DNA from 2 places in the Streptomyces sp. NPDC059373 genome. Region 2 is predicted to be linked to the other one. Evidence: riboswitches for the same ligand, from Rfam matches in the RefSeq annotation. Region 2 holds a riboswitch; the other holds the start of a gene.
What was found. Region 2 has a riboswitch for cyclic di-AMP ahead of ACFXJ5_RS01950 (NlpC/P60 family protein). Riboswitches for the same ligand answer to the same signal wherever they lie in the genome.

Region 1 (4,160 bases), on a different contig from region 2:
CAAGCAGGCCCAAGCAGGCCCAGATGGGCCCGCGCAGGCGGACGCAGGGCTCAAGTGGCCTAGACCGACAGGCCCTTCGAGCGCAGCCACGGCATCGGGTCGATCGGGCTGCCGCCGCCGGGGCGGACCTCGAGGTGGAGGTGGGGGCCGGTGGTGTTGCCGGTGGCGCCGACGCGGCCGATGGTGTCGCCGGTGGAGACCTTGCCGGAGGTGACGATCATCGAGGAGAGGTGGCAGAACCACAGCTCGGTGCCGTCGGGGAGGGTCAGGATGATGCGGTAGCCGTACGAGCCGGCCCAGCCGGCGGAGGTGACGGTGCCGCCGTGGATGGCCTTGACCGGGGTGCCGGTGGGGGCGGCGAAGTCCTGGCCGGTGTGGGTGGTTGACCAGAGGGAGCTGGTCTCGCCGAAGCCCGCGGTGAGGGTGTAGGAGGCCACCGGCTTGACGTAGCTCTTGGCGAGTTCGGCCAGACGCTTTGCCTCGGCGGCCTTCTTGGCCGCGGCGGCGGCCGTCTTCTTGGCGGCGGCTTCCGCGCGCACCTTCTCCGCCGCGGCGGCCTTGGCGTCCTTCGCGGCAGCCACGCCGTCGGCGGCGGCCTTCTGCTGGGTGGCCTGGTCGAGGATGCGGGTGCGCAGTGCCTCGCCGGCGTTGATGTCCAGGTTCTGGGCGGGGTCGGCGGACTTGGTGTCGTTGCCGCCCAGGAGCGTCCCGATACCGGGCATGTCGGACACCTCGGGCAGGTGCGGAAGCGATACGGGGAGGGGGTTGTGCCCCTCCGCCGTGGCGACGCCGCTGACACCGAGTACGGCGACCGCCGCGACACCGAAGACGGCCGAACCTCGGCCGAAGGTGCGCTGCTTGGCGACGCGGTGACGACCCCGTACGGGGGCCGTGTTCTCGCGGGTGGGGTTCCAGGTGTCGCCGTCGATGCCGGTCTCGTCGAACTCCGGGTGCGGCTCCGGCGCGAACTCGGGCTCGAACTCCGCCGTAGGCGCGGCGGCGGTGTCCGTCAGACCGGCGGCCGCGGCGGCTTCACGCAGCTCTGCCCAGCCTGCCGCCATGTTCCATTCGGCGGTGTCCCAGCCGTCGACGGCGTTCTTGGTGGGTGCGGTCTGTTCTGTCGCCGGGGGCGTCCAGCCGGCCGCTACGTTCCACTCGCCGGTGTCCCAGTCGGTGTACTCGTACCCGTCGTGCTGATGCTGATGGGAATCCGGTATGAGGGCAGGCTTGTTCGACGCCACGCGGGCGCACTCCTTTCCTTCCTTCTCGTCTACCGGGTTAGCTGACGGGTTCGGAGCAGGAAGGTCTCCTACGGTTCTGCCGGAGCAGACCCGATTCACCCCAGGGTGGTGGTTCCCCGGTTCCCGCGGACGGGATTCGACAAGCGCACGGCGCCGCCAGTTCGGCGGAGGGACGACCGCGCTGCGTTATCGAACGTTAATAGAGGTGCAGGGGAATTCCAAGCCACTCTGGGCAGTTCACAGCAGGAATCTATGCGGATGGAATACCCAGAAGCGGGCAAAGTGGCGTGACTCCTGTGACCGCCGGGAGATGTGAGTGTGCGTCAGTTGTTATTCGGACGGCACTCGTCCGGTCACCCGGAGTGAGCGGGGGTGCCCGGCGCCGCTCGACGCGCGGTTGTCGTGCGCCTGCCCCGGCGCCTCCGGGCCGTTCCGCGCGGCCGGGTACGTTGCCCGGATGGCGGTGAACACGGATGAGCGGGTGGCGGACCGGTACCGGGCCTTCTCGCGGCAACAGGCGCGCGGCAAGTCCCCTCTGTACGAGGAGCTGACGGCACGGATCGCGGAGGACGAGGAACTGGTCGCCCTCATCTCCGGACTCCCGGCGGGCAACAAGCAGCAGCCCAACCTGCTGCTCGCCGCCGTGCGGTACCTGGGCGGGCCGTACAAGGAGTGGGCGGCGTTCCGGTCCTGGGTGGCCGCGGAATGGGACTCCGTACGGGAGGTGATCCTGGTCCGCTTCACCCAGACGAACGAGGCGGCCCGCTGCGCGACGCTGCTGCCGGTGCTGGCCGGGCTGCCGCAGCCGCTGGCCCTGCTGGAGGTGGGGGCGTCGGCGGGGCTGTGCCTGTACCCGGACCGGTACCGCTACGCGTACGACGGCGGCCCGGAGTTCGGGGCGGACGGGTCACCGGCGGTGTTCCGGTGCCGGACGGGCGGGGGCGTGCCGGTGCCGGGGGCGGTGCCTGAGGTCGTATGGCGGGGCGGGATCGATCTGAATCCGCTGGATGTGGGCGACCCGGGGGATGTGCGGTGGCTGGAGTCACTGATCTGGCCGGGGCAGGAGCACCGGGTACGGCAGCTGCGGGCGGCGATCGAGGCGGTGCGGGGTGCGCCGGGGGCGCACATCGTGCAGGGGGATCTGGTGGACCGGGTGGCGGAGGTCGCGGCGCGGGCGGCGGCCGAGGCGCCGGACGCGACGCTGGTGGTGTTCCACACGGCGGTGCTGACGTATCTGCCGCTGGCGCGCCGGCGGCGGTTCGCGGAGCTCGTACGGGCCCTGCCCGGGCACTGGGTGTCCAACGAGCACCACAGCGTCCTGCCCTGGCTGGGCGGGCCCCGGCCGGACGACGGGCATCGGCTGACGCTGGCGGTCGACGGGCGGCCGGTGGCGCTGACGGACGGGCACGGGCAGAGCGTGGAGTGGCTGGAGTGATGCGGGGGGCGGCGGCCCGGCAGCCCGGCAGCGGGCTCAGCGGAGGCCCCGGGGGCGGGCTCGGCGGCGGGCTCGGCGGCGGCCCCGCGGCGGGCTCGGCGGCGACCGGGCAGCGGGCTCAGCGGCGGGCCCGGCGGCAGCCCCGCTGCGGGCCCGGCGGCAGCCCGGCGGCAGGCTCAGGGGATTCGGCGCCGGGTGAGCGCCAGTACCGCCATGTCGTCGACCCTCATGCCGCCCGTGTGGTGTTCGATGTCCGCGATCAGCGCGTCGAGCAGGGCGTCCGGGCCGGGGAAGACACGGCCGGTGAGGGCGGCCTCCGGGTCGTAGAACTGGCCGCGGGCGTCCCGGGCCTCGGTCACACCGTCGGTGAAGACGAGCAGTGTGCTGCCGGGCGGGAAGTCGGCGAGGTCGACGACGTCGGGCCAGCGGCCCAGCGCGGACATGCCCAGCGGCATGGCGGGGTTACCCGGCTCCAGGGGCTTGACGGCGCCGTCCGGGTGGACGACCAGCGGGGGCGGGTGGCCGCGGTTGATCAGGCGCAGGCGGTCGTCGCCGGGGCGGAGCTCGGCGAGCAGGGCGGTGGTGAAGCCCTCGGTCTGGTCGAGGGTGTCCCAGCGGAGCTCGCCCTCGCGTTCCAGCGCGCGCTCGAGGCGGTCCGAGACTCCGTCGAGCGTCGGCTCCTGCTCGGCCGCCTCACGGAAGGCGCCGATGATGACGGCGACGGCCTGCACGGCCCCCATGCCCTTGCCGCGTACGTCGCCGACGATGAGGCGTACGCCGTGCGGGGTGTCCTGGACGGCGTAGAGGTCGCCGCCGATCTGCGCGTCCGACTCGGCGGCGACGTAACGCACCGCGACGGTCAGGCCGGGGAGGCGGGAGGGCGGCGGCGGGAGCACGGCGGCCTGGGCGGCGGCGGCGATGTCGCGGGCGGATTTCAGGCGGCGGTCGTTCTGGCCCATGACGCGGTTGACGCCGAGTGCGAGGACGGCGATGGCCGCGACGGTCGCCAGCGCGGTCAGCCGCTCCGGGTCGCCGAGGTGGTGGTGGTACGCGGCCAGGCCCACGTCCGCCCCGACCGCCGCGAGGCCCGTGGCCGCGGTCCCGCGCCACGACAGCAGCGGGGCGGCGACCATCGGGGCCACCGCCAGGATCGGCGACCCGGTGAGGTCGAGTGGGGTGGCCAGTTCGAAGACCACGCCGGCCAGGATGAGGAGGGCGGGGAGCCGGCGGGCGAGCGCTGTCCGGCGGTGCTTTCTTCGGTTCCCCACGTGACTCAGGTTGGGGGTGGGAGGTGGCCGCGTCGAGCGGATGCGGGCCGTCCGGGGGACCGGGGCTCCCCGGGGGCGGAAAGTAATGCCCACTGGTGCCCGGCCCGGGGCTGAGTCATGATGCCGGAATAGCCCGAAGGGCCCCGAAGGAGGCTGCGATGAAGCTCGGTAAAGCGCTCGCGACCGGTTTCGCGGAGGATGTGGAGGTCACGGCCG
Region 2 (4,160 bases):
CCTTGGTTCCGCGGGCTGCTCAGGCCATCCGCGCGTAGCCGGCGATCGGCATCTCGCTGATCGGCGCGATCTTGACGACGGTGCCGGTGTGCGGGGCGTGGATCATCTCGCCGCCGCCGATGTAGAGGCCGACGTGGGAGATGCCGGAGTAGAAGAAGACCAGGTCGCCGGGCTGTAGATCGGCGGCTGTGATCTTGGTGCCGTAGCTGTACTGGGCGCTGGCGACGCGCGGGATCGAGACCCCTGCGGCGGCCCAGGCGGCCTGGGTGAGGCCCGAGCAGTCGTAGGAGTTGGGGCCGGTGGCGCCGTAGACGTAGGGCACCCCGAGCTTGGACCTGGCGAAGGCGATCGCCTTGGCGGCCTTGGCGGCGTATCCGCTGCTGGTGGTGCTCGTCGAGGTGGATGTGGACGTGGACGTGCTGGCTGCCGCGGCCTTCCGCGCGGCTGCCGCGTCCGCCGCCTTCTGGATGGCCGCGAGCCGGGCCTTCTCCTTGGCCGTGAGGCTGTTGAGCAGCTTCTGCGCGGTGGTCAGCTTCTTCTGGACGGCCAGCTTCTGCTTGCTCAGCTCCTGCTGCGAGTCGTCCAGCTTCTGCAGGCTCGTGACGGCCTTGCTGCGTTCCTGGGCGATCTCGATCTGCTGGGTGCGGAAGGTCTCCAGGGCCGCCTCGGTGCGGCCGGACATCTGCTGCATGACGTGGGCGTTGTCGAGCAGCTGCTGCGGGTCGTTGGCCAGGAGGTACGTGGTCGTGGCGTCCAGGCCGCCGGTGCGGTACTGGGCGGCGGCGAACTCGCCGAGCTGGTCCCGGGTGGCGTTGAGCTTGGCGGTCTTGCGGGAGACCTCGTCCAGCAGCTTGTCGGCGGTGGTGCGCTGCTTGTCGGTCTTGTCCTTGGCCGCGTTGTAGCGCTCGGTGGCGACCTCGGCCTGCTGGTAGAGCTTGTTGACGCTCGCCTGGACCTTCTTGATGGAGGCCGTGCTGCTGCCGGTGCTCGGCGCCGCGCTCGCGCTCTCCCCGAAGAGGGTGACCGTCGCCAGTGCGGCGGTCGTGAGCCCCACGGCCGCACGCGGACCGGGGGCGGTGAGTATGCCGTTGCGGGGCTTGCGGTGGGTCGCCAAGGCAGGCGGCTCCTTCCGTTGACCGCTTACCGGGTTAGCTGTCGGGTTCGGGCATCGGAAGGCCGCCCTACGGTCCGTACGTGTGCGTTCCCGCACCCGTACTCGCGGACCGATTCACCCCAAGGTCGTCGTACGTGGGTCCCCGGCTCCGGCTCGCGCCGGACTCAGCGAAGGCGGCCCGTGACGGCACGGTCGCCGCCGGGAGGGCGGGCCGCCTGATGCGGAACCGTAATCAACCCGAGTGGCGCTTGGGAAGGCTGATGTTCGATTTATCCCGAAACCGATTCGTGACCTTTTACCTTACGCACAGGAACCGTCGGTCGCTGTCAGCGCTACCGCCTAGACTCGGGAGGCGATGAGCAGCCTCTTTGACGACAGCTTCCTGGCCGACCTCGAGCCGACCGACGCGTCCCCGCCGCCGCCCGAGGACCACGTCCCGGAGCAGGTCCCGCACGACCTCTTCGGCGGCCGTTTCGACGCGCCCGTGCACCGGGACGCGTACTACCGGGACGGCGCCCACCGCCCGGTCGTGGACGCCGCCGCGCTGCTCGAAGGGCTGAACGAGCAGCAGCGCGCCGCCGTCGAGCACGCGGGCGCCCCGCTGCTCATCGTCGCGGGCGCCGGCTCGGGCAAGACCCGCGTCCTGACCCACCGCATCGCCCACCTGCTGGCCACCCGGCATGTGCACCCGGGCGAGATCCTGGCGATCACCTTCACCAACAAGGCCGCCGGTGAGATGAAGGAGCGCGTCGAGCAGCTCGTCGGCCCGCGCGCGAACGCGATGTGGGTGATGACCTTCCACAGCGCCTGCGTACGGATCCTGCGGCGGGAGAGCAAGCGGCTCGGCTTCACCTCCAGCTTCTCCATCTACGACGGCGCCGACTCCAAGCGGCTGATGGCGCTGGTCTGCCGGGATCTGGACCTCGACCCGAAGCAGTACCCGCCGAAGTCCTTCAGCGCCAAGATCTCGAACCTGAAGAACGAGCTCATCGACGAGGAGACCTTCGCCGGCCAGGCGGAGAACCCGTTCGAGAAGAAGCTCGCCGAGGCCTATGTGCTCTACCAGTCGCGGCTGCGCGAGGCCAACGCACTGGACTTCGACGACATCATCATGACCACCGTCCACCTGCTCCAGGCCTTCCCCGACGTCGCCGAGCACTACCGGCGGCGCTTCCGCCATGTGCTGGTCGACGAGTACCAGGACACCAACCACGCCCAGTACACGCTGGTGCGCGAGCTGGTGGGGACCGGCGACGAGGCCGCCGAGTTGTGTGTGGTGGGTGACGCGGACCAGTCGATCTACGCCTTCCGCGGGGCCACCATCCGTAACATCCTCCAGTTCGAGGAGGACTATCCGCAAGCCCGGACGATCCTGCTGGAGCAGAACTACCGCTCCACACAGACGATCCTGACGGCGGCCAACGCGGTCATCGAGCGGAACGCCTCGCGGCGCCCGAAGAACCTGTGGACGGAGGCCGGCGACGGCCCGGTCATCACCGGCTATGTCGCCGACCAGGAGCACGACGAGGCGCAGTACATCGCCGAGGAGATCGACCGGCTCACCGACGCCGGGGACGCGAAGCCCGGCGATGTGGCCGTCTTCTACCGGACGAACGCCCAGTCCCGTGTCTTCGAGGAAGTGTTCATCCGGGTCGGCCTGCCGTACAAGGTCGTCGGCGGCGTGCGCTTCTACGAGCGCAAGGAAGTCCGTGACGTCCTCGCCTATCTGCGGGTGCTCGCGAACCCCGAGGACACCGTCCCGCTGCGGCGGATCCTGAACGTGCCCAAGCGCGGCATCGGTGACCGCGCGGAGGCCATGCTGGAGGCGCTGGCGCTGCGGGAGAAGATCTCCTTCGCGGCCGCGCTGCGGCGGGTCGACGAGGCGTACGGCATGGCGGCCCGGTCGGCGAACGCGGTGAAGCGGTTCAACGAGCTGCTGGAGGAACTGCGGACGATCGTGGAGTCCGGGGCGGGCCCCGCGACCGTGCTGGAGGCGGTGCTGGAGCGTACGGGCTATCTGGCGGAGCTCCAGGCGTCCACGGACCCCCAGGACGAGACCCGGGTGGAGAACCTCCAGGAACTTGCCGCCGTGGCCCTGGAGTTCGAGCAGGACCGCACGGAGGAGCAGCCGGGCACACTGGCGGACTTCCTGGAGCAGGTCGCACTGGTCGCCGACTCCGACCAGATCCCCGACGGAGAGGAGGGGGACGGTGGCGGTGTCATAACGCTGATGACGCTGCACACGGCGAAGGGCCTGGAGTTCCCCGTCGTCTTCCTGACGGGCATGGAGGACGGCGTCTTCCCCCATATGCGCTCCCTCGGCCAGGCCAAGGAGCTCGAGGAGGAGCGCCGGCTGGCATACGTCGGCATCACGCGGGCACGGGAGCGGCTCTACGTCACCCGGTCCACGATGCGCAGCGCCTGGGGCCAGCCCTCGTACAACCCGCCGTCGCGCTTCCTGGAGGAGATCCCGGAGACGCTGATCGAGTGGAAGCGCACCGGTGGCTCGTCGGCTCCCTCGGCTTCCGCCGCGGCGTCGGCGGCCGCCGCCTCGGGGATCTTCTCGTCGTCCCGGTCGAAGGGCGGCCCGAGCGGCTTCGCCACGCGCCGGGTCGCCAAGGACCGTCCGGTGGTGGCGCTGGCGGTGGGCGACCGGGTCACGCACGACACCTTCGGGCTGGGCACGGTCGTCGGGGTGAAGGGCGCCGGGGACTCGGCGGAGGCTACGGTCGACTTCGGCGAGGAGAAGCCGAAGCGGCTGCTGCTGCGGTATGCGCCGGTGGAGAAGCTCTAGCCCTGGCTGTGGCTCTTGCCGTTCGGGTTCGGCTGGGGCTGGCTCAGCGGGGGTCGAGGCCCTTGTTGAGCAGCCACTGCAGCGGGTCGATGGCGGCGCCGCCGTTGGGGCGTACCTCGAAGTGGAGGTGCGGGCCGGTGGAGTTTCCGGAGTTGCCGGAGTAGGCGATGACGTCGCCGGCCTTGACCGACCCGGACCGGATCTTGGTGCTGCTGAGGTGGCAGTACCAGGTCTCGGTGCCGTCGGGGGAGG

Region 1: another riboswitch for cyclic di-AMP. It lies ahead of ACFXJ5_RS04355 (M23 family metallopeptidase); the one in region 2 lies ahead of ACFXJ5_RS01950 (NlpC/P60 family protein).

What each region holds. Positions count from the first base shown of each region.
Region 1 is NZ_JBHYXC010000002.1:38,131-42,290, forward strand. It holds gene ACFXJ5_RS04355 (M23 family metallopeptidase) at 60-1,241, opposite strand; cyclic di-AMP (ydaO/yuaA leader) riboswitch at 1,253-1,393, opposite strand; gene ACFXJ5_RS04360 (DUF2332 domain-containing protein) at 1,699-2,676, shown strand; gene ACFXJ5_RS04365 (PP2C family protein-serine/threonine phosphatase) at 2,853-3,944, opposite strand; gene ACFXJ5_RS04370 (hypothetical protein) at 4,103-4,160, shown strand, end outside.
Region 2 is NZ_JBHYXC010000001.1:424,745-428,904, reverse strand. It holds gene ACFXJ5_RS01950 (NlpC/P60 family protein) at 20-1,114, opposite strand; cyclic di-AMP (ydaO/yuaA leader) riboswitch at 1,123-1,294, opposite strand; gene pcrA (DNA helicase PcrA) at 1,470-3,908, shown strand; gene ACFXJ5_RS01940 (M23 family metallopeptidase) at 3,952-4,160, opposite strand, start outside.